Regions from separate parts of the Streptomyces parvus genome, predicted to be linked through region 1. Evidence: riboswitches for the same ligand, from Rfam matches in the RefSeq annotation. Region 1 holds a riboswitch; each other region holds the start of a gene.
What was found. Region 1 has a riboswitch for cobalamin ahead of RNL97_RS30770 (CbtB domain-containing protein). Riboswitches for the same ligand answer to the same signal wherever they lie in the genome.

Region 1 (7,455 bases):
TGAGGACGGCGCGCGGCCGCTCTACCGGCGGACCGGCTGCCTCGCGGACCTCAAGGGCCCGGACGGCGCGTTCTGGGAGCTCAGCGCCACGGCCTCGGTGTACGAGGACGCCGAGCCCGCCCGTCACGCGTACCGCGTCAAGGAGGATCTCGACCGCGCTCACGGGCGTGGGCCCGAGAAGGTGCACGAGGACGCCTACTCGCTGCCGGCCGACGACCGGGGCCGCCCCGGCCGCACCCTCCTCCTACGGAACGGCGACCTGGTGCTGACGGTGTCCGCATACGCACCGCACGGCAGCACGGAACACGAGGTACGGAAGGACCTCGAGCAGATCCTCGGGAACGCGGCCCGCCGCATCGAGGACGGCCTACGCGACCACGACGCCCCCTCCCCCGCACCCTGACGCAAGGACTCCTGGACACCTGGGCACCTGGACGCGCCGACATCCCGGCTTCCCCGCACTCTCGCACCCGGGGCGGCGTCATGTCCGACGCCTCGGTTCAGGTCTCCGGGCAGGCGTTCGCCACCCGGTCGAGCCACTCCTTCATCAGCGCCGCCTCGGCGGTGCTCAGCCCCGCCCCGCGCTCCTTCCGCAGCAGAGCGCTCAACCGGGCTGCTGCCGTGGGGACTTCGGCGTCCGCCGGTACGCTCGCCGACGGTTCCCGCGGTGGTTCCGGTGTGAGCACCGTCGCGTACAGCGCGTCCCGCACCCGGTGGGACACCCCGATGTCGTCGAACGTCGCCGGACGGGAGACCAGCATCAGGGCCACCCCCACGTTGGCCGACATGATCATCTGGGCGGCCAGCTCGGGCGCGACGCGTATGCGGCCCTGGGCGGCGGCCCGTTCGAGGTCTCCGGTGAGGATCCGGTGGGACTCCAGCGCCGCGGCGGGCGGGGTGCGCATCGCCGGCGAGTTCATCAGCCGGTAGAGATTGCGGTTGTCGAGGGCGAAGGCGATGTGGCTGTCCCATCCCCGGCGCAGGTCCTCCACGGCGTCCGTCGTCTCGCCGCGCTCCCTCTTCGTCGCCAGGTATTCCTCGAAGCCGTGGTCGACGACGGCCGACAGCAGTCCTTCCTTGTCGCCGAAGTGGCGGTAGAGGGCCGGTGGGCCCACCTTGGCGGCCTCGCACACGGCGCGCGTGGAGATGTCGCCGTCGGGCGATTCCCTGACCAGGGTGGCGGCCACTTCCAGGATGCGTGTCCGGGTACTCGTGCTCACCGGACGGACGCTATCAAGCGGCACGGCGACCCTCAGACGATGCCGCCGTTGGCCCGCAGCACCTGCCCGTTGACCCAGCGGGCCGGGCCGGCGAGGAAGGAGACCACTTCGGCTATGTCCTGCGGGGTCCCCAGCCGTTCCAGCGGCGGCTGGGCGGCCATCCGTGCGACGGTCTCCTCGTCCTTGCCGTCCAGGAAGAGAGCGGTGGCGGTCGGCCCCGGAGCCACGGCGTTGACCGTGATGTCCCGGCCGCGCAGCTCCCGGGCGAGGATCAGGGTCATGGCCTCGACGGCACCCTTGGTCGCGGCGTACGCGGTGTAGCCGGGGAGGGCCAGCGACAGCACCGAACTGGAGAAGTTGATGATCGCGCCGCCCGCGCGCACCCGCCGCGCCGCCTGCTGGTCGACGACGAACGTGCCCCGGATGTTGGTGCGGTGCATCCGGTCGAGCGTGTCGAGTTCGAGCTCGGCCAGCGGGGCGAGCGCCATGACCCCCGCCGCGTGCACCACCACGTCGATCCCGCCGAACGCTTCCTCGGCAGCATCGAAGAGAGCGGCGACCGCCACCTCGTCGGCCACGTCCGCCTGCTGGGCGACGGCCTCGCCGCCCGCGGCGGTGATCGCGGCGACGGCGGCTTCGGCCTCGGTCCGGTTGCCCGCGTAGTTCACGACGACCGCGAAGCCGTCGGCGGCGAGCCGTTCGGCGCTCTCGCGGCCGATGCCCCGCGACCCTCCGGTGACCACGGCCACCCGGCGAGGCGCGGATGCCGATGCGGCTGCGGACTGTTCGGTCATGGCAATGCTCCTGGCGACTGGGGTCGCGGCGGTTCCGTGAAACCCGATGTTATCAACGCTAACACCAGATCGATAGCAACGCTACCCCCGCGATCGTAGCGACGCTCAAAAGCGTCGCTACCCCCCTCCGGACCCGCCCGCACACGACAGAACCCGCCGGACTCTCCCGGCGGGTTCTGTCGTCCAGGTCAGTGTGCGCGCGTCCGTACGGCTCAGTTCACCGCACTCGCGGTACGCGGCACCGCCGCACGGACGGCGGGATTGAGAAGCCGCTCGGTGAGATAGCCGAAGACGATGCCGAAGGTGCTCCACAGCGTCGCCTGGACCGCCAGCGTCGCGAGCCGGAACTCCCACAGCAGGGTCGCCGGGAAGTCCTTGCCCACCTCGTCGAAGGAGGGGAGGAAGGCGTGGGCGAGACCGATCAGCAGGACGAAACCGGCGACGGCCGCGATGCTCGCGTTCCAGTTGCCCAGGCGGGGTGCGAGCCGCTTGCCGATGATGACGGCGGCGACGGCCAGCAGCACGCTGAGAGCGACCATCAGGAAGAACAGTGTGGTGCGCTCGCCGATCGTGTCCGGGTTGCCGACGGCGGGCGGGTTCGCCGGGTACTTGAGGAACGGTACGACGTAGACCGTGAGCAGGGCGGCGCCCGCGATCAGCGCCGCCGTGGCCCGGGGGCCGAAGTCGCCGATGCGGCCCAGGGCGTAGCAGAACACGAGGGCGGCGATCCCGCCCACCGCGACGCCGAATACCAGGACGCCGGTGGCGAGTCCGCCGGTGGCCTGCATGGTGCGGCTGACCAACTCCTCGCCGCCGCCGTGGTCATGACTGTGGGCCTCTTCGAGGGCGATGGCCGCGTCCACCTGGGACTCGCCGAGGAAGTAGGCGACGACGAGCGCGAGCGCGCCCGCGATCAGACCCGCGAGCATGCCGCGCACGAGCAGGGCTCTGACAGATATGGGGTTCACGATGGTTTCCTGATTTCTCTTGCTTGCCGCTGCCGGCCGCGTCCGCTGACTCCCCCGGGGGGTGATGTCCCGGGCGGGGCCCTGGTTCCTCAGGTGTCTCAGTGGCAGGGGAAGCCCAGCAGATGGCGGCCGTCGTGAACCCACTCGTGGACGCCTTCGCCCGAGATGAGTGCGGTGGCGCCCTGTTCGGCGCCGACGAAGTACAGCAGGACGAGCATGAGAATGCCGAAGAAGACCGCCCACGGGGCAAGGGCCTTCGCCGAGATCGGAGTGATCTCGGATGTCTCCGTCGCGGAAACGGCGGAGTGTGCCATGGCAGAACCTCCTGTGGGAACACGCGTCCCTGTCGTGGCGCTCAGACGAAGGTGCCGGGTCTGACTTCCCGCCCGGAGGCGGGTTCACAGTGGCGCGACCGTGCCGGATTCTCACCGGACTTCCGTCCCACCCTCGTCATGGTCGACGCGACCCTACCGCCTGTGCGCAGGCGCCGCCATGGTCGAATGTGCGGCGTCACGGAGGGCGGACGCCTTGGGGCGACAAGGCTGTGGGGCCCCGGGTACGGAATGGGAAGCAGGGACATGACAGTACGGGTGGTGTTGGTCTCACCGGCGATGAACGCGGCGCTGCGGGAGGCGCGCTTCGACGGCGACTCCCCCCTGGACCGGTCCGGCCGGGAGAGTGCGCGGGCCGCCGCCGGTACGGTGCCGGAGACCGGGCTCGTCCTCAGCGGCCCCTCCGGCCGGTGCCGCGAAACCGCCGAGGCCCTCGGACTGACGGCGCGGGCCGAACCGGCCCTGGGCGGCTGGGACCTGGCGGACTGGGCCGGCCGCCGCCTCGACGAGGTGGCCGCCGCCGAACCCGCGGCGGTGGCGGCCTGGCTCGGCGACCCGTCGGCGGCTCCGCACGGCGGCGAGTCGCTGGGCGCCCTGGTGACCAGGACCGGCGCGTGGCTGGACTCCCTCGGCGGACCGGACGCGCCGGGCGCGAGCTTCCTGGCGGTGGCCGAGACCGCCGTCGTCCGGGCGGCGGTCGTCCACGGCCTGCGTCTGCCCACGGAGGCGTTCTGGCGGCTGGACGTCGCCCCGCTGACGCTGACCGAACTCAGCGGGCGCTCCGGCCGGTGGAACGTGGGGCTCGGACGCCCGCTCACCGCTCCCCCGGCCGGCTGACCCCCACGGCCCGGCGCTCACCGGCCGGACGGGCACCACAGCCCACCGCTTCTCACGGCCGACCGGCCGTCACATTCCTTTGTTCATCCGCCAGTCGGGCCGGACCAGCACCGCCGTGGTGACGATGTCGTCCTCGACCCGCCACCGCCCGTGCAGCGTCGTCGGCAGGGCCGGATCGGTGAGCAGCAGCCGGGCGGCGAAAGTGCCCTCGGCGGCGGTGGGACCCCGGGACCCATGGCCGCTTCCCGGACCGTTGGTGCGATGGAACGTCAGATCCGCCTGGACGAAGTCGAGTTCGACACCGGTGACCGGGTACCAGGTCTTGAATACGCTCTCCTTGGCGCTGAACAGGATGCGGTCCCAGTGGATTTCGCCCGGGACCTCCGGCGCGGGCGGACCGATCCGCTCGCGCTCGGCGGGCAGGGTCACCAACTCCCTTACGCCGGTGGGGAGTGGGGCGTGCGGCTCGGCGTCGATGCCCAGCGACAGCACGTCCGTCGCACGGGCCAGCGCGGCCGCCCGGTAGCCGGCGCAGTGGGTGAGCGTGCCGACGATTCCTTCGGGCCACAGAGGTCTCCCACGGTGGCCGCGGAGTACGGCCACGGGTGGCAGGCCGAGTCCGGCCATGGCGCGCCGGGCGCAGGCACGGGCCGTCGCGAAATCGTTCCTGCGTTTGGCCACGCTCTTGGCGATCAGCGCCTCCTCCTCCGGGAAGAGGGCTCCGTCCGGGACGGTCTCCGCGCGGGTGGCGGCCGAGGAGACGTCGGCGGGCAGCAGCAGCTCGATCACGAGGGGCCTCCGGGGGTGCGCGGCTGTGCGGAGGGTCCTGCCCCGGTCTGTTCCGGTGGGGCGGGCTCACCCCCGTACGGGAGGATCTGCCGCAGCAGGCCGCGCGGGTGGCCCCGCTCGCGCCACTCCCTGGGGTAGCCGATGGAGACCTCCTCGAAGCGCACGCCGTCGTACCAGGTCGTACGGGGGATGTGGAGGTGGCCGTAGACGACGGCGGCGACGTTGAAGCGGCGGTGCCAGTCGGCGGTCAGTTCGGTGCCGCACCACTGGGCGAACTCCGGGTACCACATCACCGACGTGGGTTCGCGGACGAGCGGCCAGTGTCCGGCGAGGACGAGGGGTATCTGCGGGTCGTGCTCCGCGAGCCGGCGGCCCGTCTCGGCGACCCGGGCACGGCACCAGTCCTCCCGGGTCGGATAGGGGTCGGGGTGCAGGAGGTACTCGTCGTTGCAGACGATGCCGCTCTGGTGCGCGACGGCGAGCGACTCCTCCTTCGTGTGCGTTCCCGGGGCGCGGAAGGTGTAGTCGTACAGGAGGAAGAGCGGCGCGATCGCCACCGGCCCGTCGGGACCCGGCCAGAGCGGGAAGGGGTCCTCCGGGGTCGTCACTCCGAGCTCCCGGCACAGCTCGACGAGGTGGTCGTAGCGGGCCTGGCCGCGCAGTTGGACCGGGTCCTTGGAGACGGTCCACAGCTCGTGGTTGCCGGGGGTCCAGATCACGTGGGCGAAGCGTTCCGCGAGGAGCCCGAGCGCCCACCTGATGTCCTCGGGCCGCTCCGCCACATCACCCGCGACGATCAGCCAGTCCGCGTCGGACGCCGGATGCAGGGACTCGACGATCGGCCGGTTGTCGCTCACCGCGGCGTGCAGGTCGCTCACGGCCAGCAGACGGCCCCGGCCCCGCTGTGGGGATCCGTCGCCGGGGGTCGGTGCGGCGGCGGGTGCACCCTGCGGTGCCGGGTCGCTCGGAGGTCTCATGGGCGCTGGGTTCCCGATCTGTCGGCGGTCGTCCGGCTCCGTCCGCACGGTGGGGAGCCCCTGGGGAAGTAGCCTCTCACGCTCCCCTCCGGCTCTCCCGGGGTTCGGGGCACGGCCGCGTCGGCTGCCGGACGTGCCGTCGGGCGGGCATCGTGCCGTCAGTCGCCCTGGGTGCGGCGGGAGTTCAGCTCGTTCACCGCTCCGAGCGCGTCGCCGATCGTCGTGTAGTCGACGGCGATGAAGGTGACCGGGCTGCCGCGCTCCGCCTCGCAGGCCCGGATCCGCTCCAGGACCCAGTCGCGGGCATTGACACGACCGGCGTCCAGGCGGCTGCCGCCGGCGTTGGTGATGAAGTGGTTGAGCAGGAAGAGCTGCTTTCCCGTGCCGCCCCGGTAGGGGGCGCAGGTCATCTCGGAAGGGCTACGGAAGGCGAACGGGGTCTCCATTCCGTACCGGTAGAAGTTGCGGTACCAGGGGGCCGGGCCGTCGGCCTTCTCTGCGAACACCACCAGCCTGCGGCCGCTGTCGATCATCTCCCCCAGAGTGGGCCACGGGGCGTCCGGGTCCCCGTCGGGCGTGTGCAGGAGGTCGTCCAGGCCGGCCGCGTCGAACGCCTTCTCGGTGTCCTCGGGGCTGATGTCGTCCTGGACGATGAGGGTCACGATCTCGCTGGGGTGGGCGCGCAGCCAGGCGCCGATGTCCTCCAGGGCCGGGACCAGTTCGATAGCCCCGGCGCGGCAGACTCCGTGGCAGAGCCACAGGCCCTCGCGCGGCGGATTGGCCTTGTCGATGGCGCCGGTGATCAGGCGCCGCTGCTCGGGGGTGAACTCGGGTGAGTCGAGCCGTGCGGCGATGTCCTGGGGGCTCTCCCAGCGGTACGTGTCGAGCTGGAGGGCCCGGACCCCCGTGTTGAGCTGGGTGGTGATGTCGGGGTCCTGCAGCGGGCCGATGAACCGGTCGGCGGTGGTGGACATGGCGTTGTGCGAGGTGAGGTAGGCGGCTTCGTCGTAGCGCAGGTCGCACAGCCGGCTGCTGCCCAGGCACTGGCGGGGTGCGGACGGGCCGAACACGGGTGGCACGACCAGGACGCCGACCAGTGCGGCACAGGCCACGCCCGCCGCCGCCGTCCGCACGGCCGTCGGGGTCGGGGTCGGCATCCGGTCGGGGCGCACCAGCAGCACCCAGCCCGCGCCCGTGAGGAGTACGCCGCCGACGAGGGCCGCGAGCGCGGCACCGAGACCGGTGGTCGCCGCCTGGTTCACGGCGTTGTGCTGGAGGTCGTCGACGAGCGAGGTGACGCTCGGGGCCCACGAGGGCGGTGTGGCGAACAGGCGCCCGCCGGTGATCAGCCGGGCCAGGAGCACGACCGCGCCGGTCAGGACGCCCGCGCAGGCGAGCGCCTGGCCGAGCCGCATCAGCCTGCGGGCCGAGGTGGTGGGGCCGGTGAACCATAGGGTCACGAGAGCGGACAGCGCGAGGGTGAGGGCGAGGACCTGGAGCACGGTCAGGAGCCTGATGGTCTCGCGCGCCTCTTCGAG
Region 2 (7,455 bases), 760 kb from region 1:
ACCCGTGGCGCGACCGCACCCAGGACGATGCCGCGCGCTACACCTCCGCCGTGCACGACTGGCGCCACCGCCGCGCCGACATCTGCGAACGCCTGATCATCGAGGAGCTCGCACCGGGGCAGTGCGGAGCCTTCCTGGTGTGGGGCGACCCGGCCCTGTACGACAGCACGCTCGCGATCCTCGACGACATCCGGGGGCGCGGCACGGTGGAATTCGGCCATGAGGTGATCCCCGGCATCAGCAGCGTCTCCGCCCTCGCCGCCCGGCACCGCGTCACCCTGAACCAGGTCGGCCGCCCCCTTCGCATCACCCCCGGCAGACGGTTGGCCCAGGGCTTCCCCGAGGACGACGGCGACATCGTCGTGATGCTCGACGGCCATGAGACGTTCAGCTGTCTGACGGGCCGGGGCCTGTGGATCCACTGGGGCGCGTACATCGGCACCCCCGACGAGATCCTGGTCTCCGGCCCGCTCGACGAGGTGGCCGACGAGATCAGCCGCCTGCGCGCGGAGGCCCGCGAACGGCACGGCTGGATCATGGACACCTATCTGCTGCGGCAGGGGCCGCGCGGCGAGAAGGCGGCGGGCGACGAGGGGGCGGCGGGCCGCCCGGCGGAAGGCGCGGACGGTTCGGTGGGCGGCCCGCTCGGCTGACCGGCCGGGGTCAGCGCCGGGACTCGTGTTCCCGGATGACGCCCAGTCCATGACCGAGGCTCGGGCACTCGGCGCTCAGGTCGTCACCTCGCACCAGGTAATTGTCCACCCGGCCGTCCGTCGGCCGCTCGACCGCGCGGTACTGCGTGCCGTTCACGGTGATCGTCCAGTCGTCGCCGTCCTGGGCCCACCCGACTGTCTTCTTCATATGACGTTTTCCGTTCCTCGATCGGGCCTGCCGGGGATCGGCAGGCCCGGGTAGTGGGAAGAAGAACGGCTTGTGACGCTCCGTGGTTCCGCATTCTCCTACGCCATTCGGTTACATCCGGGTCACTGCCTCCGCACAGTCGAGACGAGCGACCTGACCGACGGTCAGGGAGCGAATGGCCAGCAGTCGAACGGTCGGGGAACTGGATGAGCGTCGGCGCGCCGCTCGCGGGACGGGTGCCGCGGGTACGAGGCGTACACCGGTGCACCGGACCGCCCCGGGCGATGCGGGCCGGAGACGGCCGGAAAGGGCCGTCCGTGTCTCACGTCACCGTCCGCAGTGTGAACAGCGGTGTGCGCCCGGTGGCCGTCCGCCTAGGCTGGCCGGTGCAGCTGGTTCGCCCTGTCCGCCAGGCGGGGTGTCGTAAGAGGGAACCCGGTGGGAATCCGGGACTGCCCCGCAGCGGTGAGTGGGAACGACCGCCGTCATACGCACTGGGCCCGGCCGGGTCTGGGAAGCGACGGCCATTAGGTGTCTGCCCCGGCAGACGGGCCCGCGAGTCCGAAGACCTGCCCGTTGCCCGCACGCGACCGTTCGCGTGCGGAGATCTCGGTGACCTCGTGGGCGGGTCGGCGGAACCATCAGGTGGACGGGCACGGTTGGACGTGGCCCGGTGTCCGCCCGATGCGTCATCCCTTCGCGACCGCGTCCCGTCCCGGGATCTGCACCGCAGACACGCTCGCGAAGGAGAGTCACGTGACAGCGAAGCCCCCAGCCGCGGCAGCACGGGCCACCGTGTACGGCTACCCCCGCCAGGGTCGGAACCGTGAACTGAAGAAGGCCGTCGAGGGCTACTGGAAGGGCCGCGTCAGCGCCGACGCCCTCCGGCAGACCGCCGCGGAACTGCGCCGCGCAGCCTGGCAGCAGCTCGCCGAGGCCGGCGTCCACGAAGTCCCGACCGGTGACTTCTCGTACTACGACCATGTCCTGGACACCAGCGTCATGGCCGGCGCCGTCCCCGAGCGGCACCGCGACGCGGTCCGCGCCGACGCCCTCGACGGCTACTTCGCCATGGCCCGCGGCACGCAGGACGTCGCGCCGCTGGAGATGACGAAGTGGTTCGACACCAACTACCACTACCTCGTACCCGAGTTGGGGCCGGACACGGTGTTCGCCGCCGACTCCGCCAAGCAGGTCGCCGAGTTCAAGGAGGCCCTCGCGCTCGGCCACACCCCGCGTCCGGTCCTCGTCGGCCCCGTCACCTACCTCCTGCTCGCCAAGGCGGCCCCCGGTGTGGCCGCCGGCTTCGAGCCGCTCACCCTGCTGGACCGGCTCCTGCCCGTGTACGCCGAAGTCCTCGCCGACCTGCGTGCGGCGGGCGCCGAGTGGGTGCAGCTGGACGAGCCCGCCCTCGTCCAGGACCGCACCCCCGCCGAGCTGAACGCCGCCGCCCGCGCCTACCGCGAGCTCGGCGGAGTCACCGACCGGCCCAAGCTGCTGGTCGCCTCCTACTTCGGGCGGCTCGGCGAGGCGCTGGCGGTCCTGGCCAAGGCCCCCGTCGACGGGCTCGCGCTCGACTTCACCGGGACCGGCGCGGGCAACCTGGACGACCTCGTGGCCGCCGGCGGGCTGCCCGGCAAGCGGCTGGTCGCAGGCGTCGTCAACGGCCGCAACATCTGGATCAACGACTACGAGAAGTCCCTCGCCACCCTCGGCACCCTGCTCGGCCTCGCCGACCACGTCGAGGTCTCCGCCTCCTGCTCCCTGCTGCACGTCCCGCTGGACGCGGAGGCCGAGCGCGACATCGACCCGCAGATCGCCCGCTGGCTCTCCTTCGCCCGGCAGAAGACCGAGGAGATCGTCGTCCTGGCCCGCGGTCTGGCCTCCGGCACGGACGCCATCGCGGCCGAACTCGCCGCCAACCGGGCCGATCTGGCCTCCCGCACCGATGCCGCGATCACCCGCGACCCGGCCGTACGCGCCCGTACGGCGGCCATCACCGACGCGGACGGCCGCCGATCCCAGCCGTACGCCGAGCGGACCGCAGCGCAGCGCGCCCACCTCGGGCTGCCGCTGCTGCCGACCACCACCATCGGCTCCTTCCCGCAGACCACCGAACTGCGCACCGCACGGGCGGACCTGAGGGCGGGACGGATCGACCGGGCCGGGTACGAGGAGCGCATCAAGGACGAGATCCGCGAGGTGCTCGCCTTCCAGGAGAAGGCCGGGCTCGACGTCCTCGTGCACGGCGAGCCCGAACGCAACGACATGGTGCAGTACTTCGCCGAACAGCTCACCGGCTGCCTCGCCACCCAGCACGGGTGGGTCCAGTCCTACGGCACCCGGTACGTCCGCCCGCCGGTCCTCGCCGGGGACATCTCGCGCCCCGGGCCGATGACGGTGCGCTGGACCGCGTATGCGCAGTCGCTCACCGAACGCCCGGTCAAGGGCATGCTCACCGGGCCGGTCACCATGCTCGCCTGGTCCTTCGTCCGCGACGACCAGCCGCTCGGCGAGACCGCCCGCCAGGTGGCCCTCGCCCTGCGGGACGAGGTCGACGACCTGGAGGCGAACGGCACGTCGGTGATCCAGGTCGACGAGCCGGCGCTGCGCGAGACGCTCCCGCTGCGCGCCGCCGACCACGCCGCTTACCTGGAGTGGGCGACGGAGTCCTTCCGGCTGGCCACCGCCGGTGTGCGGCCGGAGACCCAGATCCACACCCACATGTGCTACGCCGAGTTCGGCGACATCGTGCAGGCCATCGACGACCTCGACGCCGACGTCGTCAGCCTGGAAGCCGCCCGCTCCCACATGCAGGTCGCCCGCGAACTGGCCGCCCACGGCTACCCGCGCGAGGCCGGACCCGGCGTCTACGACATCCACTCCCCTCGCATCCCCAGCACCGAGGAGGCAGCGGCCCTGCTGCGCAAGGGGCTTGAGGCCATCCCGGCGAAACGGCTGTGGGTGAACCCCGACTGCGGCCTGAAGACCCGTGGCTGGCCCGAGACCCGGGCCTCCCTGGAGAACCTGGTCGCCGCCGCGCGGAAGGTCCGTGCGGAGCTGCCATCCTGAGCGGCGTGAACCGGGCCCGGTGCGGGAGCGGCCGCCGCCGCTCCCGCACCGGGCCGAACCCGTCCGCACCGGTGCGTGTCCGAGCCCGCTGATAGCGTGCCGCTTCCGGACCGAAGATCACGAAAGGGCGGGGTACGTGCGGGAAGTGACATGCCATGAGGTGGACGACCGACGCCTGGACGAGGCGGCGGAAGGCATCGTCGGGCGGACAGCGGGGCGGTGGCACGGCCTGCGCTACGACGACCCGTCCGCACTGCGCCGGGCGGCGGAGTCGGAATCCGACAACTCGGGCCTCTGGTACGCGAAGTAGCCTGCCCCGGGCAGCGGATCGCGCGTCGTTCACCCCATAAGTTAGGTTAGCCTAACCGGCGAGCCCCGGTGAGGGGATCGTCCCGCTCCCGAAGTCGCCCCGCGCGGCCCCCGCTCCGGTAGACCTGTCCGTACCACGACCGAAGGTCCTCGCCATGCCGCCTGCTCCGCTCCCGACCCCCGGTGAACCCCCCGTGGAACGCGGGGGGCTGGGCGCGAGCGCCGGCACGCCGTCGAGTCCCGGCGCTCAAGGCGTACGGGGAGGGCTCGTCGCGGGCGGTGCGCACGGGCCGGAGCACCTGCGGGCCCTCAGCACCCTCGTCCTAAACGTCTTGGGGGACGCCGCCCGGACCCGGGGCGGGCCGCTGCCCGCAGGAGGGCCCGACGCCGTGGCGCGGAGCACCCGCGCCCTCTGCTCCCCGGTCCTGCCGGAGGAGGGCGTCGGCCCCGAGGCCGCGCTAGGGGACGTCGTGCGCGCGGTCGCGGAAGGGGCGGCGGACCCGGCCGACCCCGCCTGCGTCGCCCATCTGCACTGCCCGCCGCTCGCCGTGGCCGTCGCGGCAGAGCTGGCGGGGGCGGCCCTCAACCCCTCCATGGACTCCTGGGACCAGGCGCCCGCCGCCGGGGTGATCGAGGACCTGACCACGGCCGCCCTGGCCCGGCTCGTCCACCCGACGGCACCCGCCCCCGATGCGCTCATCACCAGTGGCGGCACCGAATCCAACCTGGTCGCCCTGCTCCTCGCCCGGGAACGGGCGGCAGGCGGCCCGCTGCGGGTGGTCACCGGTGCCAACGCCCACCACAGCGTCCACCGCGCCGCCTGGATGCTCGGCCTGCCCGCCCCCACGGTGGTCGCCTGCCACGAGGGCCGGATCGACCCGGACGCCCTCGACCGCGCCCTGACCGGCCTCGCCGGATCGCCGCTCCTGGTCGTCGCGACCGCCGGGACCACCGACGAGGGGCGCATCGACCCGCTCCCGGAGATCGCTCGCCTCGCCGAACGGCACACCGCCCAGCTCCACGTCGATGCCGCGTACGGCGGTCCGCTGCTGTTCAGTGAGCGCCTGGCTCCCCAGCTCGCGGGCCTGGAGCACGCCGCCACCGTCACGTTCGACCTGCACAAACTCGGCTGGCAGCCGGTCGCCGCCGGTGTGCTGGCGGTCGCCGACGCCGCGATGCTCGCCCCGCTGTCCCTGCGCGCCGACTACCTGAACGCCGACGACGACACCGAGGCCGGGCTCCCGGATCTGCTGGGCCGCTCGATCCGCACCACCCGTCGCCCCGACGCCCTGAAGATGGCGGTCACCTTCCGGGCGCTCGGTCGCCGGGGACTCGCGGAACTGGTCGAGCACTGTGTGCGGACGGCGCACGAGTTCGGCCGGGCCGTCGACGCGCACCCCCGGCTCCGCCTGCGCCCCGGGGGGATCGGGATCAGCACCGTGCTGTTCCGCCCCGCCGTGGCGGACGTGCTGCCCGACGAGGAGGGCGACGCCGTGGTGGCCGCGGTCCGCCGCACCCTGCTCGCCGAGGGGCGGGCCGTCCTCGGCCGTGCGGTGGCGGAGGACGGCGACGGCCGCGGCCGCCTCTGGCTGAAGGCCACCCTGCTGCACCCGAACGCCGCGACGGCCGACCTGCTCCCGCTGCTCGACCTCGTCACGGCGGCGGCGGACCGTGCCACGAGCCGACCGGCCGCGGACCGTGGAGCGAGCGAAGCCCCGGCGGCCGAAGATACCGAGGCTCCCGAGACGGAAAGGCTGTCGCCATGACGTCGACGATGCGCACGACTCGCCCGGGGCCGGCCCGCGCCGCACCCGCGACCCCCGCCGGAGGAACCCGATGACACCCGGACCGCGCACGCCGCCCCTCGATCTGCTGGGGGTGGGGGCAGGGCCCTTCAACCTCTCGCTCGCCGCACTGGCCGACGGCGTTCCCGGGCTGCGCACCGCCTTTCACGAGCAGCGCGCCGCGTTCCACTGGCACCCCGGGCTGCTCATCGAGGGCGCGACCCTGCAAGTGCCTTTCCTGGCGGACCTGGTGAGCCTCGTGGAGCCCACCAGCCCCTGGTCGTACCTGAATTACATCAAGATCCGTCGCAGGCTCTTCCCGTTCTACTTCGCCGAGCGGTTCCACATCCACCGCTCGGAGTTCGACGACTATCTGCGCTGGGTGAGCACCGAACTGCCCTCCACCCGTTTCGGACACCGCGTCGACACGATCGCCTGGGACCCCGGGCAAGGCGCGTTCGCCGTGGAGTTCACCCGGCTCGGCCCCGACGGGGAGACGTCCACGAGCGGGCTGACCCATGCCTGCAACCTCGCCCTCGGCGTCGGCACGGCACCCCATGTCCCCGAACCGCTGCGGGAGCTGGTCCGCGACCCGGCCTCCGTCGTCCTGCACTCGGCGGACTATCTCGCCCAGCGGGACCGGCTGCTGGCCGCCCGCCACATCACCGTCGTCGGCTCGGGCCAGTCGGGCGCCGAAGTCCTGCTGGACCTGCTGCGGTCGAGACCCCAGGGGGCGGAGGGGCTGACCTGGCTGGCCCGCACGCCGGCCTTCGCGCCCATGGAGTACAGCAAGATCGGCCTGGAACAGTTCACCCCCGACTACACCCGCTACTTCCACGGCCTCCCGCAGGCCACCCGGGACCGGCTGCTGCCCCGCCAGTGGCAGTTGTACAAGGGCGTCAGCGGGGACACGCTCGGGGACATCCACGACGAGCTGTACCGGCGCAGCCTCGGCGGCGAGTGGCCGGATGTCACGCTCACGCCCGGCATCGAGGTCACCGGCGCCGCGACCACGGGGGCAGGGCGGATCGAGCTGAGCGTCGAGCACGGTCAGCAGGAGGCGCGGGGCCGACTCGTCACGGACGCCGTCGTGCTCGCCACCGGCTACCGGGAGCGCCCCGTCGACACCATGCTCGCCGCCCTCGACCCGTACGTCGTCCGCGACGAGGCGGGGCGTCCGCAGGTCGACGCGGCCCAACGGCTCGTGCTCGCACCGGAGATCGCCGGTTCCGTCTTCGTGCAGAACGCCGAACGGCACACGCACGGCGTCGGCACACCTGACCTGGGCCTGGCCGCCTGGCGGTCCGCCGTCATCGTCAACGCGCTGACGGGCAAGGAGTTCTACCCGCTCCCGGAGCGCACGGCGTTCACCACGTTCGGCCTCGGCACGCAGGACCGGGACGACCGGGACCGTGACGCCCGGGATCCG
Region 3 (7,455 bases), 4.2 Mb from region 1:
TCGTGCAGCAGGGTGAAGGCGTGCGCGCTGGTGCCGACCGTCGGGATCGCCCAGCGGAACCCCGCCGCCAGGTCGGAGGTGGCGTCGAAGCCGCCGACGTACGCCGCACGGGCGGAGGCGACCGCGGAGAGCTCGTGGGTGCGGCGGGCGCCCATCTCGATCAGACGGCGGCCCCCGGCGGCCGCCGACATCCGCGAGGCGGCGGCAGCGATGGCGGAGTCGTGGTTGAGGATGGAGAGGATCACCGTCTCCAGCAGCACGCACTCGGCGAAGGACCCCTCGACCCGCAGGATCGGGGAGCCGGGGAAGTAGACCTCGCCCTCCGGGTAGCCCCAGATGTCACCGCTGAAGCGGTAGCCCGCCAGCCATTCGAGGGTCGGCTCGTCCACGATGTCCTGCTGGCGCAGGAAGCCGATCATCTCGTCGTCGAAGTGGAAGTTCTCCACCGCGTCCAGCACCCGCCCGGTGCCCGCGACGACGCCGTAGCGCCGCCCCTCGGGGAGCCGACGGGTGAACGCCTCGAAGACCGAGTGGCGGTCGGCGGTGCCGGCCTTGAGGGCGGCCTGCACCATGGTCAGTTCGTACTGGTCGGTGAAGAGCGCGGTCGACGGAACGCCGACCCGCCGACCGAGGTCCGCTGTGTTCATGGCTGGGATGCTACCCCCTATTCGTCAAAGTGACGAGATGTGGGGTCCGTTTGTGCGCCTGGCCCGCCCGGGTGGCAGCATGGGACAGGTGAGCGTTGCTACCCCGCTAGAGATCGAACGTCCCGATTCGGCCGAGGAGACCTTCGCGGTCCCCGAGCCGGACGTCCCGTGGGTGACGCTCGTCCACAACGACCCGGTCAACCTCATGAGCTACGTGACCTACGTCTTCCAGGCCTACTTCGGCTATTCGAAGGACAAGGCCCACAAGCTCATGCTGGACGTGCACCAGAAGGGCCGCGCCGTCGTCTCCAGCGGCAGCCGCGAGGAGATGGAACGCGACGTCCAGGCCATGCACGGTTACGGGCTGTGGGCCACCCTCACCCAGGACCGCAACTAGAGCCTCCCCCGCCCCGCCACCCGCCCCGTTCGATCCACCATCGGAGAATCCATGGCCGGCCATTTCGAGGCCACCCCAGGCGGCGGCGCGGCCGTCGCGCTCGACGAGGTCGAGATCTCCATCCTGCGCTCCCTCGCCGTCCAGCTGCTGGAGCTGATCGGCCCCGGCGACCAGCCCGCCGACGGCGAGGGCCCGCTCGCCGCCCTCTTCGCCGAGGGCCCCAGCAAGCCGCCCACCGACCCGGCGCTCGCCCGGCTCTTCCCCGACGCCTACGGCGGGCCCGAGGCGTCCGCCGGGGCCGGGAAGCCGGAGGAGGAGCACGAGCTGCGCGAGCGGGCCGCCGAGTTCCGCCGGTTCACCGAGGTGGACCTGCGCTCCGGCAAGCGTGACGACGCCCTCGCCGTCGTCCGCACCCTGGACGCGCTCTCGCCGGCCCCGGAGGGCGGGGCCGTCCTCACCCTCACCGGCGACGAGTGCCTCAGCTGGCTCCGCTCCCTCAACGACCTGCGCCTGACCATCGGCACCCGGCTGGAGGTCTCCGACGAGGACCAGGGCGAGGAGGGCTCGCTCTACCGGCTCCCCGACGCCGATCCGCGCAAGCCCATGGTGATGGCCTACCTCTGGCTCGGCGCCCTCCAGGAATCCCTGGTCGAGACACTGATGCCGTAGGCAGCCTCCGGAAAAGCCGAGCCGCCCACCCCGCCGGGGTGGGCGGCTCTTCGCTCAACGGACGCTCAGATCCGAGTAACGATCCCCCCAAGTCATTCGGGTCATTCGTGCCGGGCAGTGCCTTTCGTTCCCTTTTGCCTGTGGTGTGCACCACAGAATGTCCCACGGTGTCCTGTGACGGCCGTGATAAATCTTCACGACCACCCGGGGACGCCACCCCTGTTTCCCGGGGGCGCTACACACCGGCCGAACGCCGGTCGCACTCCATCCATATCCGGGGGGATCAGGACCTGATCCGCAGCCTTGTACGGCGCGCGGATCGGCGTGGAGAAAGGCGCACCACCATGACATCGGCGCAGGTCGACAAGGGACAGGTCGACAAAGGTCAGCCCGGCGGCAATGCCGGGGACGCCGGAGCCGGCGGTGAGGGATACCAGCGCGGTCTGGGAGCTCGCCAGATTCAGATGATCGCCATCGGCGGAGCCATCGGCACCGGGCTCTTCCTCGGCGCGGGCAAAGCCATCGACCGGGCCGGGCCCAGCCTCATCCTGGCCTACGTCATCGCGGGCCTGGTCATCTTCTTCATCATGCGGGCCCTGGGCGAACTGCTCATGTACCGCCCCGTCTCGGGTTCCTTCTCGGAGTACGCCCGCGAATTCATCAGCCCGTTCTTCGGATTCGTCACCGGCTGGACCTACTGGCTGTTCTGGGTCGTCACCGGAATCACCGAAGTCACCGCCGCCGCCACCTATATGACGTACTGGTGGAACATTCCGCAGTGGCTGTCCGCCCTGGTGTTCACCGTCATTCTCTACGGCGCCAACCTGATCTCCGTGAAGCTCTTCGGTGAGCTGGAGTTCTGGTTCTCCATGGTCAAGGTCACCGCCATCATCGGCATGATCCTGATCTGCGCGGGCGTTCTCACCATCGGCTTCTCCGACGCCGGTGAGACCGCGACCGTCTCCAACCTCTGGAACGACGGCGGATTCTTCCCCAACGGAATCACCGGCACCCTCATGACGCTCCAGATCGTCATGTTCGCCTTCCTCGCCGTGGAACTCGTCGGCGTCACCGCCGGGGAGTCCAAGGACCCCGAGACCGTGCTGCCCAAGGCCATCAACACCGTGCCGTGGCGCATCGCCGTCTTCTACGTCGGCGCGCTGATCATGATCCTCTCGGTCGTGCCGTGGTCCACCTTCAAGCCCGGCGTCTCCCCGTTCGTGAAGGCCTTCGAGGAGATGGGGCTCGGCGTCGGCGCCGCCATCGTCAACTTCGTCGTCCTCACCGCGGCGCTCTCCTCCTGCAACTCCGGCATGTACTCCACCGGCCGCATGCTCCGCGACCTCGCCCTCAACGGCCAGGGGCCCCGCGCCTTCACCAAGCTGACGAAGAACGGCCTGCCGCTGGTGGGGACCACGTTCTCCGCCGCCCTGATGCTCGTCGGCGTCTGGATCAACTACCAGTGGCCGGGCGAGGCGTTCAACTACGTCGTCTCCTTCGCGACCATCTCCGGCATGTGGGCCTGGATCATGATCCTGGTCAGCCAGATCCGCTACCGCCGCAAGGCCGACGCCGGTCTCCTGCCGCAGTCCTCGTTCAAGGCCCCGGGCGCCCCGTTCACCAGCTGGTTCGCGCTCTGCTTCATCGGCATGGTCATCGTGATGATGGCGATCGACAAGGACGCCCGGATCTCGCTCTACTGCGCACCCCTGTGGGCGCTCATCCTCTTCGTCTCCTACCGGGTGCTCCGGTCGCGCGCCACGGAGCCGGAGAAGGCCACGACCGAGACCCGCTGACCCGGAGGGCCGGGGCCCGCCCCGGGAGCCTCACCGACCCCGAGGGCGGGCCCCACGACCACCCTCCTCCCGGACCGCCCCGACCGCCCCAAAGGCCGACGGCGTCCAGCATGCGGCCCTCCGCGTACCACCCACCGGTACGCGGGGGGCCGCCTGCTTATCCTGGCGCCATGCTGACCATCACCCAGACGCTCTACGACCAGATCGTCGCCCACTCCCGCGCCGACCACCCCGACGAGGCGTGCGGAGTGGTCGCGGGCCCGGCCGGGACGGACCGCCCCGAGCGCTTCATCCCGATGCTCAACGCCGCCCGCTCGCCCACGTTCTACGAGTTCGACTCCGCCGACCTCCTCAAGCTCTACCGCGAGATGGACGACCGCGACGAGGAACCCGTGATCGTCTACCACTCGCACACGGCGACCGAGGCCTACCCCTCCCGCACCGACGTCACGTACGCCAACGAGCCCGGCGCCCACTACGTCCTGGTCTCCACCGCCGACACCGACGGCTCGGGCCCCTTCCAGTTCCGCTCGTACCGCATCGTGGACGGCGAGATCACCGAGGAAGACGTCCAGGTCGTCGACGCGTACTGAGCCCCAGGTGCCGCGCGGAGCCGCCGAACCGGTCTGGCACACTGCACCCGAACCCATCAAGGCGGCAGGAACCAGGAAGCCGGTGCGAATCCGGCACGGTCCCGCCACTGTGACCGGGCCCCCTCCCACGCGGACGCGTCCCCGACAGGACGCACCGCACCGGAGGGCGGCCCGGAAGCCAGGAACTGGCCGGCCGCCTTCTCGCATCGACCAGGGGACGCGGAAATCCCCCGGAGAGGCCCCGCCATGACCTGGCGCACCCCCGCGCTCATAGCCGCCGTGCTGCTCCCGCTCGCCCTCACCGCCTGCTCCGCCTCGGAGAACGCCGACGCCGAGCCCGAGGCCGCGGCCACCAGCGAAGGATTCCCGTACACCGTCGAGAACTGCGGTGTCACCACCACGTACAAGGCCCCGCCGAAGCGCGTGGTCACCATGAACCAGCACGTCACCGAGATCATGCTGGAACTGGGCCTGGAGAAGTCCCTCGTCGGAACCGCCTACCTCGACGACCAGGTCCTGCCGAAGTACGCGAAGGACTACGCCTCCGTCCCCGTCCTCGCCAAGGAGTACCCCTCCTACGAGCAGGTCCTCGCCGCGAACCCCGACTTCGTCTACGGCGGCTACGCCAGCGCCTTCACCGCCGGTGACGGCCGCGGCCGCGAGGCGTTCAAGAAGGCCGGCATCGAGACCCGCCTCAACACCGAGAGCTGCACCAAGGACGACCAGCCCATGGACACCCTCTACGAGGAGATCCGCGAGGTCGGCCGCACCTTCGGCGTCAGCGACCGCGCCGAGGCATGGATCGACCAGGCCAAGGCCGACACCTCGGCCACCGCGAAGAAGCTGGCCGGCCTGAAGCCCCTCTCCGTCTTCGTCTACGACAGCGGCGACAAGACCGCCTTCACCGCGGGCGGCGAGGGCATCGGCAACGAGCTGATCGAACGGGCCGGCGGCACCAACGTCTTCGCCGACCTCGACAAGCCCTTCGGCGACGCCTCCTGGGAGAACGTCGTCGACCGCAGGCCCGAAGTCATCGTGATCTACGACTACGGGGCCACCACCGTCGAACAGAAGAAGAAGCGCCTCCTCACCGACCCGGCCCTCGCCGGCGTCCCCGCCGTCAAGAACCAGCGCTTCGCCGTCATGCCGCTCTCCGACGCGGTACTCGGCGTCCGCGTCCCCGCCGCCGTCGACAAGCTCGCGGCCCAGCTCCACCCGGAGGCGGGCAAGGCGGCCACCACCCCGTGACCTGCCGCGCCTCCGCCCCGCGGCGGCCGCTCGGTTACGTCCTGGTGCTCGGCGGCCTCGCCGCGCTCCTGGCCGTGACCGTGCTGGCCGCCCTCGCCCTCGGCTCCGTCCGCATCCCGCCCGGCCAGGTACTCGACATCCTGACCGGGCGGGCGGAGGCGAGCCCGTTCCGCACGATCGTCCTGGACGTGCGGCTGCCCCGGGTCCTGCTCGGCATCCTCGTCGGCGCCGGACTCGCCGTCATCGGCACCGTCCTCCAGGCCCTCGTACGCAACCAGCTCGCCGACCCGTTCCTCCTCGGCGTCTCCTCCGGAGCCTCCACGGGCGCGGTCCTGGTCATCGTCCTCGGTATCGGCGCGTCGCTCGCCACCACCGTCACGATCCCCGCCGCCGCCTTCGCCGGCGCCCTGCTCTCCCTGCTGCTCGTCTACACCCTGGCGCGCGGCGGGGGCGGCATCACGACCAACCGCCTCGTCCTCGCCGGCGTCGCCGTCTCCTACGTCCTCTCCGCCCTGACCAGCCTGATCCTGGTCACCTCCGCCCGCGCCGACCACCTCCAGGAAGTCCTCTACTGGACCCTCGGCGGCCTCGGCGCCGCCCGCTGGGACATGCTCGCGCTCCCCGCGACCACCCTGGTCGCGGGCACGGCGGTCCTCCTCACCCTGGCCCGCCCGCTCGACCTGCTCCTGGTGGGGGAGGAGGGCGCGACCGTCCTCGGCCTCGACACCGCCCGCTTCCGGGCCGCCGTCTTCGTCCTCGCCTCCCTGATGACGGGGGTGCTCGTCGCCTACAGCGGGGCGATCGGCTTCATCGGCCTGATGGTCCCGCACATGGCGCGGATGGCGGTCGGCGCCGCACACCGCGCACTCCTCCCGGTCGTCGCGCTCGGCGGCGCGGTGTTCCTGGTCCTCGCGGACCTGGCCGCCCGGACGCTCGCCGCCCCGCAGGACATCCCGGTCGGGGTGCTCACGGCCCTGACCGGCGGCCCGTTCTTCCTGTGGATGCTGCGGCGCAGGCCCGAAGGAGCACCGGCATGAGGCGCGTACGTCCGAGCCGGGGGAGCGCCGGCACGACGAAGCCACGTCCCGAGGGAGCCCACCCGTGACCACCCTGCGCACCGAAGGCCTCTCGTACGGGACCGGCGAGGGCCGCCACCTCGTCGACGCCGTCGACCTCACCGCCGCCGACGGCGAGACCGTCGGCCTCGTCGGCCCCAACGGAAGCGGCAAGACCACCCTCCTGCGCTGCGTCTACGGCACCCTGCGCCCCACCCACGGCCGGGTCCTCCTCGACGGCGACGACCTCGCCGCCCTTCCCGTGAAGGCCCGCGCCCAGCGCATCGCCACCGTCCCGCAGGACGGCCACGCCGGATTCGAGCTCACCGTCGGCCAGGTCGTCGCGATGGGCCGCGCCCCGCACAAGCGGTTCTGGGAGGCCGACACCGCCGCCGACACCGCCCTGGTCACCGAGGCCCTCGACCGGGTCGGGATCGCCGCACTCGAACCCCGTGCGTTCGCCTCCCTCTCCGGCGGCGAACGCCAGCGGGCCCTGGTCGCCCGCGCCCTGGTCCAGCAGCCCTCGCTGGTCGTCCTGGACGAGCCGACCAACCACCTGGACATCCGCTACCAGCTGGAGATCCTCTCCCTGGTCCGCGAACTGGGCACCACCAACCTCCTCGCCCTGCACGACCTCAACCTCGCCGCCTACTACTGCGACCGCCTCTACGTCCTCAAGGACGGCCGGGTCGTCGCCTCCGGCACCCCGGAAGAGGTCCTCACCGCCGAACTGCTCGGCGAGGTGTACGGCGTCGCCGCCGAGGTCAGCGCCCACCCGAAGACCGGCGCACCCACGGTCGTCTACCTGCCGGAGGGCCCCGGACACCCCATCATGTCCACATAGCGACCACCGACCATCCACCATGTGGGATCACACTCGGGTTTCCGCACAGGGAATCGATACGATGCCCGCATGGTTCCCCATGACGTGAGCAACAAGACGCCGGGCACGCTGCTCGTCGCGCGGCTGCACGTCGACCTGTGCAGGCTCGCGAGCGCGATCTGTCCCACCCGCAGCCTGCCCGTGAGCCGCCCGGCCTGAGCCGCGGT
Region 4 (7,455 bases), 1.9 Mb from region 1:
GCCTGGATGCTGGCGGCGGCCCTCGGTTCGTATGCCATCGCGTACCGCTTCTACTCCCGGTTCATCGCCAACCGGGTGCTGAAGACCGACAAGAACCGCGCGACCCCGGCCGAACGGCTGGACAACGGTGTCGACTTCCATCCCACCGACCGACGGGTGCTGTTCGGCCACCACTTCGCCGCCATCGCCGGAGCGGGTCCGCTGGTCGGGCCCGTGCTCGCCGCCCAGATGGGGTATCTGCCCGGCACGATCTGGCTCGTCGTCGGCGTCATCTTCGCCGGCGCCGTCCAGGACATGGTGACGCTCTTCTTCTCGACCCGCCGCAACGGCCGTTCGCTCGGTCAGATGGCGCGCGACGAGATCGGCCCGGTCGGCGGGATCGCCGCCCTGGTCGCGGTCTTCATCATCATGATCATCCTGCTCGCGGTCCTCGCGCTGGTCATCGTGAACGCGCTCGCGCACTCGCCGTGGGGCGTCTTCTCCATCGGCATGACGATCCCGATCGCCCTCTTCATGGGCGTCTATCTGCGTATCCTGCGGCCCGGCAAGGTCAGCGAGGTCTCCCTCATAGGCGTCGCGCTGCTGCTGCTCGCGATCGTCTCGGGCGGCTGGGTCGCCGAGTCGTCCTGGGCGGACTTCTTCACGCTGGAGCCGGGCACGCTGGTCATCTGGATGATCGCGTACGGGTTCCTGGCCTCCGTGCTCCCCGTGTGGCTGCTGCTGGCCCCGCGCGACTACCTCTCCACCTTCATGAAGGTGGGCACGATCGGGCTGCTGGCGGTGGGCGTGGTCGTCGCGCTGCCGACCCTGAAGATGCCCGCGGTCACCGACTTCGCCTCCAGCGGCTCGGGCCCGGTCTTCGCCGGCTCGATGTTCCCGTTCGTCTTCATCACCATCGCCTGCGGCGCGCTCTCCGGCTTCCACTCCCTGGTCTCCTCGGGCACCACGCCGAAGATGGTCCAGAAGGAGACGCAGATCCGGATGATCGGCTACGGCGCCATGCTGGTCGAGTCGTTCGTCGCGATCATGGCGATGATCGCCGCCTGCATCATCGACCCCGGCCTCTACTTCGCCATCAACGCGCCCGTCGGCGTGATCGGCGACAGCGTCCAGTCCGCCTCGCAGGCCGTGGCCGACTTCGGCTTCACCATCACCCCGGACGCCCTGGCCCAGGCCGCGAAGGACGTCGAGGAGGCGAGCCTGCTCTCCCGGACCGGCGGTGCGCCCACGTTCGCGCTGGGTATGGCGGAGATCTTCTCCGCGGTGGTCGGCGGAACCGCCATGAAGGCGTTCTGGTACCACTTCGCCATCATGTTCGAGGCGCTCTTCATCCTCACGACGGTGGACGCGGGCACCCGGGTCGGGCGCTTCATGCTCCAGGACATGCTGGGCAACGCCTACAAGCCGTTCCGCGAGGTCAGCTGGAAGCCGGGCGTCTGGTTCGCCAGTGCCGTCGTGGTCGGCGGCTGGGGCTACTTCCTCTGGGTCGGCGTGCACGACCCGCTGGGCGGCATCAACCAGCTCTTCCCGCTCTTCGGCATCGCCAACCAGCTGCTGGCCGCCGTCGCGCTGGCCGTCTGCACCACCCTGCTCGTCAAGTCCGGCCGCCTGAAGTGGGCGTGGGTCACCGCGGTCCCGCTCGCCTGGGACGTGGCGGTCACGCTCACAGCGAGCTGGCAGAAGATCTTCTCCGACGACGTGAAGGTCGGCTTCTTCGCCCAGCGCGACAAGTACCAGGCGGGCATCGACGCGGGCGAGGTGCTGGCGCCGGCCAAGTCCATGGACGACATGCGGACCGTCGTCACCAACTCCACGGTCGACGGGGTGCTCAGCGCGCTGTTCGCGCTCCTCATCATCGTGGTGCTCGTGGACGCCGGCCGGGTCTGCTACAAGGCCATCCGCGACCCGGAGAGCGTCAAGCTCCACGAGACGCCGTACGTCGGGTCCAGGCTCGTCGCGCCGGCCTCGCTCTTCGCCACCAAGGAGGAGAAGGCCGAACTGGCCGCCGCCGGCGTCGGACCCGAGGGCGGCATCCGCAAGGAGCCGGCGGAGACGGGGAGCCGGACATGACGCTCGCGGACGTACGACGGGTGGCCGGACGGATCCGCTGGTACGTCCGTGAGCTGACCGGTGAGTCCGCGTACGACCGCTATGTGGCGCACGCCAGGACGCACGATCCGGACGCGCCGGTGATGACCCGTCGCGCCTTCGAACGCAGCCGCACGGACGCCCGCGAGGCGGATCCCCGCGAGGGCTTCCGCTGCTGCTGAGCCCGTCGGCCGAACCGGGGCCGCCGCATCCCGTCCAGGGGCGCGGCGGCCCCCTTCCGTGGACCCGCCCCGGGCGTGGCCGTGCGGGACGCCGAGCCCCTCACCGTACGAAAGGATGTGCCCATGACACCGCGCTCCCGGTCGCCCCGGCTCCGGCCCCTCCTTCTGACCACGGCGCTGGCCCTGGCCCTGGCGGCGACAGGCTGCGGCACCGAGCCGGCGCCCGGCTCGCAGACGGCGGCGGACAGGAGTTCCTCGGCCGGTGCGGCGCCCGGCCGGGCGGAGCTGGAGGCGCGGGCGCGGGCCGTGCAGACCGTCGCGGAGCATGTGTGGGTGACCGAGGCCGCGGGTTACGCCCTGGCCCGCCAGTCGGTCGGGGTGCTCGGCGAGGACGGGTTCGGCAGCGTCTACACCGACCCGGACGGCGGGCAGATCCGGCTGTCGGTGGAACGCCTCCCGCACGCCGGCGCCGACTGCACGGAGGGGCCCGCGTCGGGCAGCGGCCGGGAGCCCCTGGTGACCTGCGAGCGGGACGGCGAACAGTGGTACCGGGCCACGGAGTCGGGCCACGCGTACGCCCGGGAACAGGGCGACCTGGTCGTGACGTTGAGCGGAACACGCCAGGACGTGGACCGGGCGACGCTGCGGGCGGCAGCCCTGGCCGCCCACCGCGCCGACGACCACGAGCTGGACCAGGTACTGCCGCCGCCCGGCGAGGCCGCCGGTCAGCAGCCGGTCGAGCGGGGGGACCTGCCGCCGGTGGGCGACGGCGCCCCGAACAACGATGTGGGAGCGAGTGGCTGACATGGGAACCGACGCGGGAGCGAGCGGCTGATGGATCTGACGATCAGGGCGGCGGAGCCCGGCGAGTACGCCGTCCTCGGCGAGATCATCGCCGAGGCGTATCTCGGCGAGAGTCTGCTGGACGGCCCGCAGGACCCGTATCTGCTCAAGCTGCGGGCGGTCGGACAGCGCGCGGCCGAGGCCGAGGTCCTCGTCGCGCTCGACGCGGACGGGGCGGTGCTCGGCGGTGTGACGTATGCCGCACCGGGCACCCCGTGGCGCGACATCGCCGGTCCGGACGAGGCCGAATTCCGGATGCTGGCCGTGGCCCGCGAGGGGCGCGGACGGGGGGTGGGAGAGGCCCTCGTGCGGGCGTGCGTCGAGCGCGCACGGGCCACCGACGGCGTGCGGGCTCTGGTGCTGTCGACACAGCCGGCCATGCTCGCAGCCCAGAGGATCTACCGTCGGCTCGGCTTCGTACGGACCCCCGAACGGGACTGGGAACCGGTGCCGGGACTAGGGCTCATGACCTTCCGGCTGGAGCTGGAGGCTCCCTCCTGAGGGGCGCGCCGAATCGTCGCGACACAACATGTGGGGGCCGCTTCATCCGGCGGCCCCCACATGTATGCTCGACTTCGCTGTCGCCGCAGGGGAATCCGGTGCGAATCCGGAACTGTCCCGCAACGGTGTGATCAGTGCGCTTTTGCGCACCTTCAAGTCCGAAGACCTGCCGACAGCGCGTCCGGCTCGACCGAACCGGACGCCAGACGTCCGGGCCTCGCGGACAGGCCGGTGGACGCCGTCAGCAGTGCTGCCCCGCCCCGGGTTTCGCGCTGCCCGGCTCCCCCTCCTTCCGCCGGCCCCAGCCGAGCGAGGGAAAGCCCAGTGACCATCGCGCCCGCCGATCCGGTTTCAGCCACCGAATCCGCCGTGTCCGCAGCGTCCACCACGGCCGGGAAAGCCTCCGACGACGGACCCGGGACCGCCCTGCTGCGGACCCTGACCGACCTCACCGTCGATCTTCCCGACACCGACCCCGGCCGGGTCGCCGCCGCAGCCCTGCGCGGGCGCAACGCCCGCTCCGACGAGGCCGAGCTGCGCTCGCTGGCCACCGAGGCCGCCGCGGGGCTGATCTCCGAGGACCCGGCGTACTCCCGGCTGGCCGCCCGGCTGCTGACCCGCACGATCGCGGACGAGGCGGCGGGCCAGGGCGCCACGCACTTCTCCGCCTCGGTCGCCGTGGGCCACCGCGAGGGCCTGATCGCCGACCGCACCGCCGCCTTCGTCGAGCTGCACGCGAAGGCGCTGGACGAGCTGGTGGAGCGGACGCTGGCCGAGGGCGCGGACGACCGCTTCGGCTACTTCGGTCTCCGTACGCTGCACAGCCGCTACCTGCTGCGCCACCCGATCACCCGCCAGGTCATCGAGACCCCGCAGCACTTCATGCTGCGGGTGGCCGCGGGCCTCGCCGAGGACGAGTCGGCTCGGGCGCTGGACGAGGTCGCCGCGCTCTACGGGCTGATGAGCAAGCTGGACTACCTCCCCTCCTCACCCACCCTCTTCAACTCCGGTACGCGGCACCCGCAGATGTCCTCCTGCTATCTGCTGGACTCGCCGAAGGACGAGCTGGACTCGATCTACGACCGCTACCACCAGGTGGCGCGGCTCTCGAAGCACGCGGGCGGCATCGGCCTGTCGTACTCCCGCATCCGCGCCCGGGGTTCGCTGATCCGGGGCACCAACGGGCACTCCAACGGCATCGTGCCGTTCCTCAAGACGCTGGACGCCTCCGTGGCTGCGGTGAACCAGGGCGGCCGGCGCAAGGGCGCCGCGGCGGTCTACCTGGAGACCTGGCACGCGGACATCGAGGAGTTCCTGGAGCTCCGCGACAACACCGGTGAGGACCAGCGGCGTACGCACAACCTGAACCTGGCCCACTGGATCCCGGACGAGTTCATGCGCCGGGTCGACGCGGACACCGAGTGGTCGCTGTTCTCCCCGGCGGACGTGCCCGAGCTGGTCGACCTGTGGGGCGACGCGTTCGACGCCGCCTACCGCGCCGCCGAGGCCGAGGGCCTGGCCCGCAAGACGATGCCGGCGCGCGAGCTGTACGGCCGGATGATGCGGACCCTCGCGCAGACCGGCCAGGGCTGGATGACGTTCAAGGACGCCTCCAACCGGACCGCCAACCAGACCGCCGAGCCGGGCCGGGTCGTGCACTCGTCGAACCTGTGCACGGAGATCCTGGAGGTCACCGACGACGGCGAGACGGCCGTCTGCAACCTGGGCTCGGTCAACCTGGGCGCGTTCGTCGCGAACGGCTCGATCGACTGGGAGCGCCTGGACTCCACCGTCCGTACGGCGGTGACCTTCCTGGACCGGGTCGTCGACATCAACTTCTACCCGACCGAGCAGGCCGGGCGCTCCAACTCCCGCTGGCGGCCGGTGGGGCTGGGCGCGATGGGCCTCCAGGACGTCTTCTTCCAGCTGCGCCTGCCCTTCGACTCCCCCGAGGCCCGCGCGCTCTCCACGAAGATCTCCGAGCGGATCATGCTGGCCGCGTACGAGGCGTCCTGCGACCTCGCCGAGCGCTCGGGCCCGCTGCCGGCGTGGTCGCAGACGCGTGCCGCGCGCGGAGCGCTGCACCCCGACCACTACGCCACCGAGCTGAACTGGCCGGAGCGCTGGGACGCCCTGCGCGCCCGGATCGCGAAGACCGGCATGCGCAACTCCCTGCTGCTCGCCATCGCGCCGACCGCGACGATCGCCTCGATCGCGGGCGTGTACGAGTGCATCGAGCCGCAGGTCTCCAACCTGTTCAAGCGCGAGACGCTCAGCGGTGAGTTCCTCCAGGTCAACGCCTACCTGGTGGACGAGCTGAAGAAGCTCGGCGTGTGGGACGCCCGCACCCGTGAGGCGCTGCGCGAGGCCAGTGGCTCCGTGCAGGGCTTCGCCTGGATCCCCGAGGACGTGCGGGCGCTGTACCGCACGGCGTGGGAGATCCCGCAGCGCGGGCTGATCGACATGGCGGCGGCCCGTACGCCGTTCCTGGACCAGAGCCAGTCGCTCAACCTGTTCCTGGAGACGCCGACGATCGGCAAGCTCTCCTCGATGTACGCGTACGCCTGGAAGCAGGGGCTGAAGACGACGTACTACCTGCGTTCGCGCCCGGCGACCAGGATCGCCCGTGCCGCGTCCGGCCAGGCGTCCGCCGCCCCCATTCCCGTACAGCAGGCGCAGGCGCCCGACGCGGACGCCATCGCCTGCTCCCTGGAAAACCCCGAGTCCTGCGAGGCCTGCCAGTAATGAGCTCCACCCGAGACAAGAACCTGCTCGACCCGGGATTCGAGCTGACCCTGCGTCCCATGCGCTACCCGGACTTCTACGAGCGCTACCGGGACGCGATCAAGAACACCTGGACCGTGGAGGAGGTCGACCTCCACTCGGACGTCGCCGACCTCGCGAAGCTGTCGCCGGGTGAGCAGCACATGATCGGCCGGCTGGTGGCGTTCTTCGCGACCGGTGACTCGATCGTCTCCAACAACCTCGTGCTGACGCTGTACAAGCACATCAACTCCCCCGAGGCGCGGCTGTACCTGTCGCGGCAGCTCTTCGAGGAGGCCGTGCACGTCCAGTTCTATCTGACGCTGCTGGACACCTACCTGCCCGATCCGGACGACCGGGCGGCGGCGTTCGACGCGGTCGAGGAGATCCCGTCGATCCGCGAGAAGGCGCAGTTCTGCTTCAAGTGGATGGACTCGGTCGAGAAGATCGAGCGGCTGGAGACGAAGGCCGACCGCCGTCGCTTCCTGCTGAACCTGATCTGCTTCGCGGCCTGCATCGAGGGGCTGTTCTTCTACGGCGCGTTCGCCTACGTGTACTGGTTCCGCTCGCGCGGCCTGCTGCACGGTCTCGCCACGGGCACCAACTGGGTGTTCCGTGACGAGACGATGCACATGAACTTCGCGTTCGAGGTCGTGGACACCGTCCGCAAGGAGGAGCCGGACCTCTTCGACGACGAGCTCCAGCAGCAGGTCACCGACATGTTGAAGGAGGCCGTCGACGCGGAGCTGCAGTTCGGCCGCGACCTGTGCGGCGACGGGCTGCCGGGGATGAACACCGAGTCGATGCGCGAGTACCTGCAGTGCGTCGCCGACCAGCGGCTCGCCCGCCTCGGCTTCCCGACGGTGTACGGCTCGGAGAACCCGTTCTCCTTCATGGAGCTGCAGGGCGTCCAGGAGCTGACGAACTTCTTCGAGCGCCGCCCGTCCGCCTACCAGGTGGCCGTCGAGGGCTCGGTCGGGTTCGACGACGACTTCTAGACCCGAGGGGTCCTCAGACCCTGGCCCAACTCCTGAGGTGAGGGCGCCGCGTGGCCGTGACAGGCCGCGCGGCGCTTTCC

Region 2: it holds a riboswitch for cobalamin, as region 1 does, so the genes downstream of both, metE (5-methyltetrahydropteroyltriglutamate--homocysteine S-methyltransferase) here and RNL97_RS30770 (CbtB domain-containing protein) in region 1, are expected to answer to the same signal.
Region 3: it holds a riboswitch for cobalamin, as region 1 does, so the genes downstream of both, RNL97_RS11820 (ABC transporter substrate-binding protein) here and RNL97_RS30770 (CbtB domain-containing protein) in region 1, are expected to answer to the same signal.
Region 4: it holds a riboswitch for cobalamin, as region 1 does, so the genes downstream of both, RNL97_RS22515 (ribonucleoside-diphosphate reductase subunit alpha) here and RNL97_RS30770 (CbtB domain-containing protein) in region 1, are expected to answer to the same signal.

The regions. Positions count from the first base shown of each region.
Region 1 covers NZ_CP135079.1:6,638,358-6,645,812, reverse strand. The annotation lists gene RNL97_RS30790 (hypothetical protein) at 1-403, shown strand, start outside; gene RNL97_RS30785 (TetR/AcrR family transcriptional regulator) at 501-1,220, opposite strand; gene RNL97_RS30780 (SDR family oxidoreductase) at 1,253-2,014, opposite strand; gene RNL97_RS30775 (CbtA family protein) at 2,227-2,982, opposite strand; gene RNL97_RS30770 (CbtB domain-containing protein) at 3,081-3,296, opposite strand; adenosylcobalamin (AdoCbl) riboswitch at 3,341-3,434, opposite strand; gene RNL97_RS30765 (histidine phosphatase family protein) at 3,561-4,151, shown strand; gene RNL97_RS30760 (4'-phosphopantetheinyl transferase family protein) at 4,221-4,940, opposite strand; gene RNL97_RS30755 (metallophosphoesterase family protein) at 4,937-5,917, opposite strand; gene RNL97_RS30750 (hypothetical protein) at 6,076-7,455, opposite strand, start outside.
Region 2 covers NZ_CP135079.1:5,877,290-5,884,744, forward strand. The annotation lists gene cobF (precorrin-6A synthase (deacetylating)) at 1-653, shown strand, start outside; gene RNL97_RS27455 (hypothetical protein) at 664-861, opposite strand; cobalamin riboswitch at 1,251-1,440, shown strand; gene metE (5-methyltetrahydropteroyltriglutamate--homocysteine S-methyltransferase) at 1,618-3,933, shown strand; gene RNL97_RS27465 (hypothetical protein) at 4,094-4,243, shown strand; gene RNL97_RS27470 (pyridoxal phosphate-dependent decarboxylase family protein) at 4,398-6,008, shown strand; gene RNL97_RS27475 (lysine N(6)-hydroxylase/L-ornithine N(5)-oxygenase family protein) at 6,079-7,455, shown strand, end outside.
Region 3 covers NZ_CP135079.1:2,420,851-2,428,305, reverse strand. The annotation lists gene RNL97_RS11845 (nicotinate phosphoribosyltransferase) at 1-647, opposite strand, end outside; gene clpS (ATP-dependent Clp protease adapter ClpS) at 727-1,044, shown strand; gene RNL97_RS11835 (DUF2017 domain-containing protein) at 1,096-1,713, shown strand; gene RNL97_RS11830 (amino acid permease) at 2,058-3,509, shown strand; gene RNL97_RS11825 (M67 family metallopeptidase) at 3,680-4,102, shown strand; cobalamin riboswitch at 4,120-4,310, shown strand; gene RNL97_RS11820 (ABC transporter substrate-binding protein) at 4,349-5,350, shown strand; gene RNL97_RS11815 (FecCD family ABC transporter permease) at 5,347-6,387, shown strand; gene RNL97_RS11810 (ABC transporter ATP-binding protein) at 6,452-7,249, shown strand; gene RNL97_RS11805 (putative leader peptide) at 7,319-7,447, shown strand.
Region 4 covers NZ_CP135079.1:4,735,872-4,743,326, reverse strand. The annotation lists gene RNL97_RS22535 (carbon starvation CstA family protein) at 1-2,070, shown strand, start outside; gene RNL97_RS22530 (YbdD/YjiX family protein) at 2,067-2,270, shown strand; gene RNL97_RS22525 (hypothetical protein) at 2,394-3,074, shown strand; gene RNL97_RS22520 (GNAT family N-acetyltransferase) at 3,105-3,614, shown strand; cobalamin riboswitch at 3,679-3,802, shown strand; gene RNL97_RS22515 (ribonucleoside-diphosphate reductase subunit alpha) at 3,939-6,359, shown strand; gene RNL97_RS22510 (ribonucleotide-diphosphate reductase subunit beta) at 6,359-7,375, shown strand; gene RNL97_RS22505 (hypothetical protein) at 7,389-7,455, opposite strand, start outside.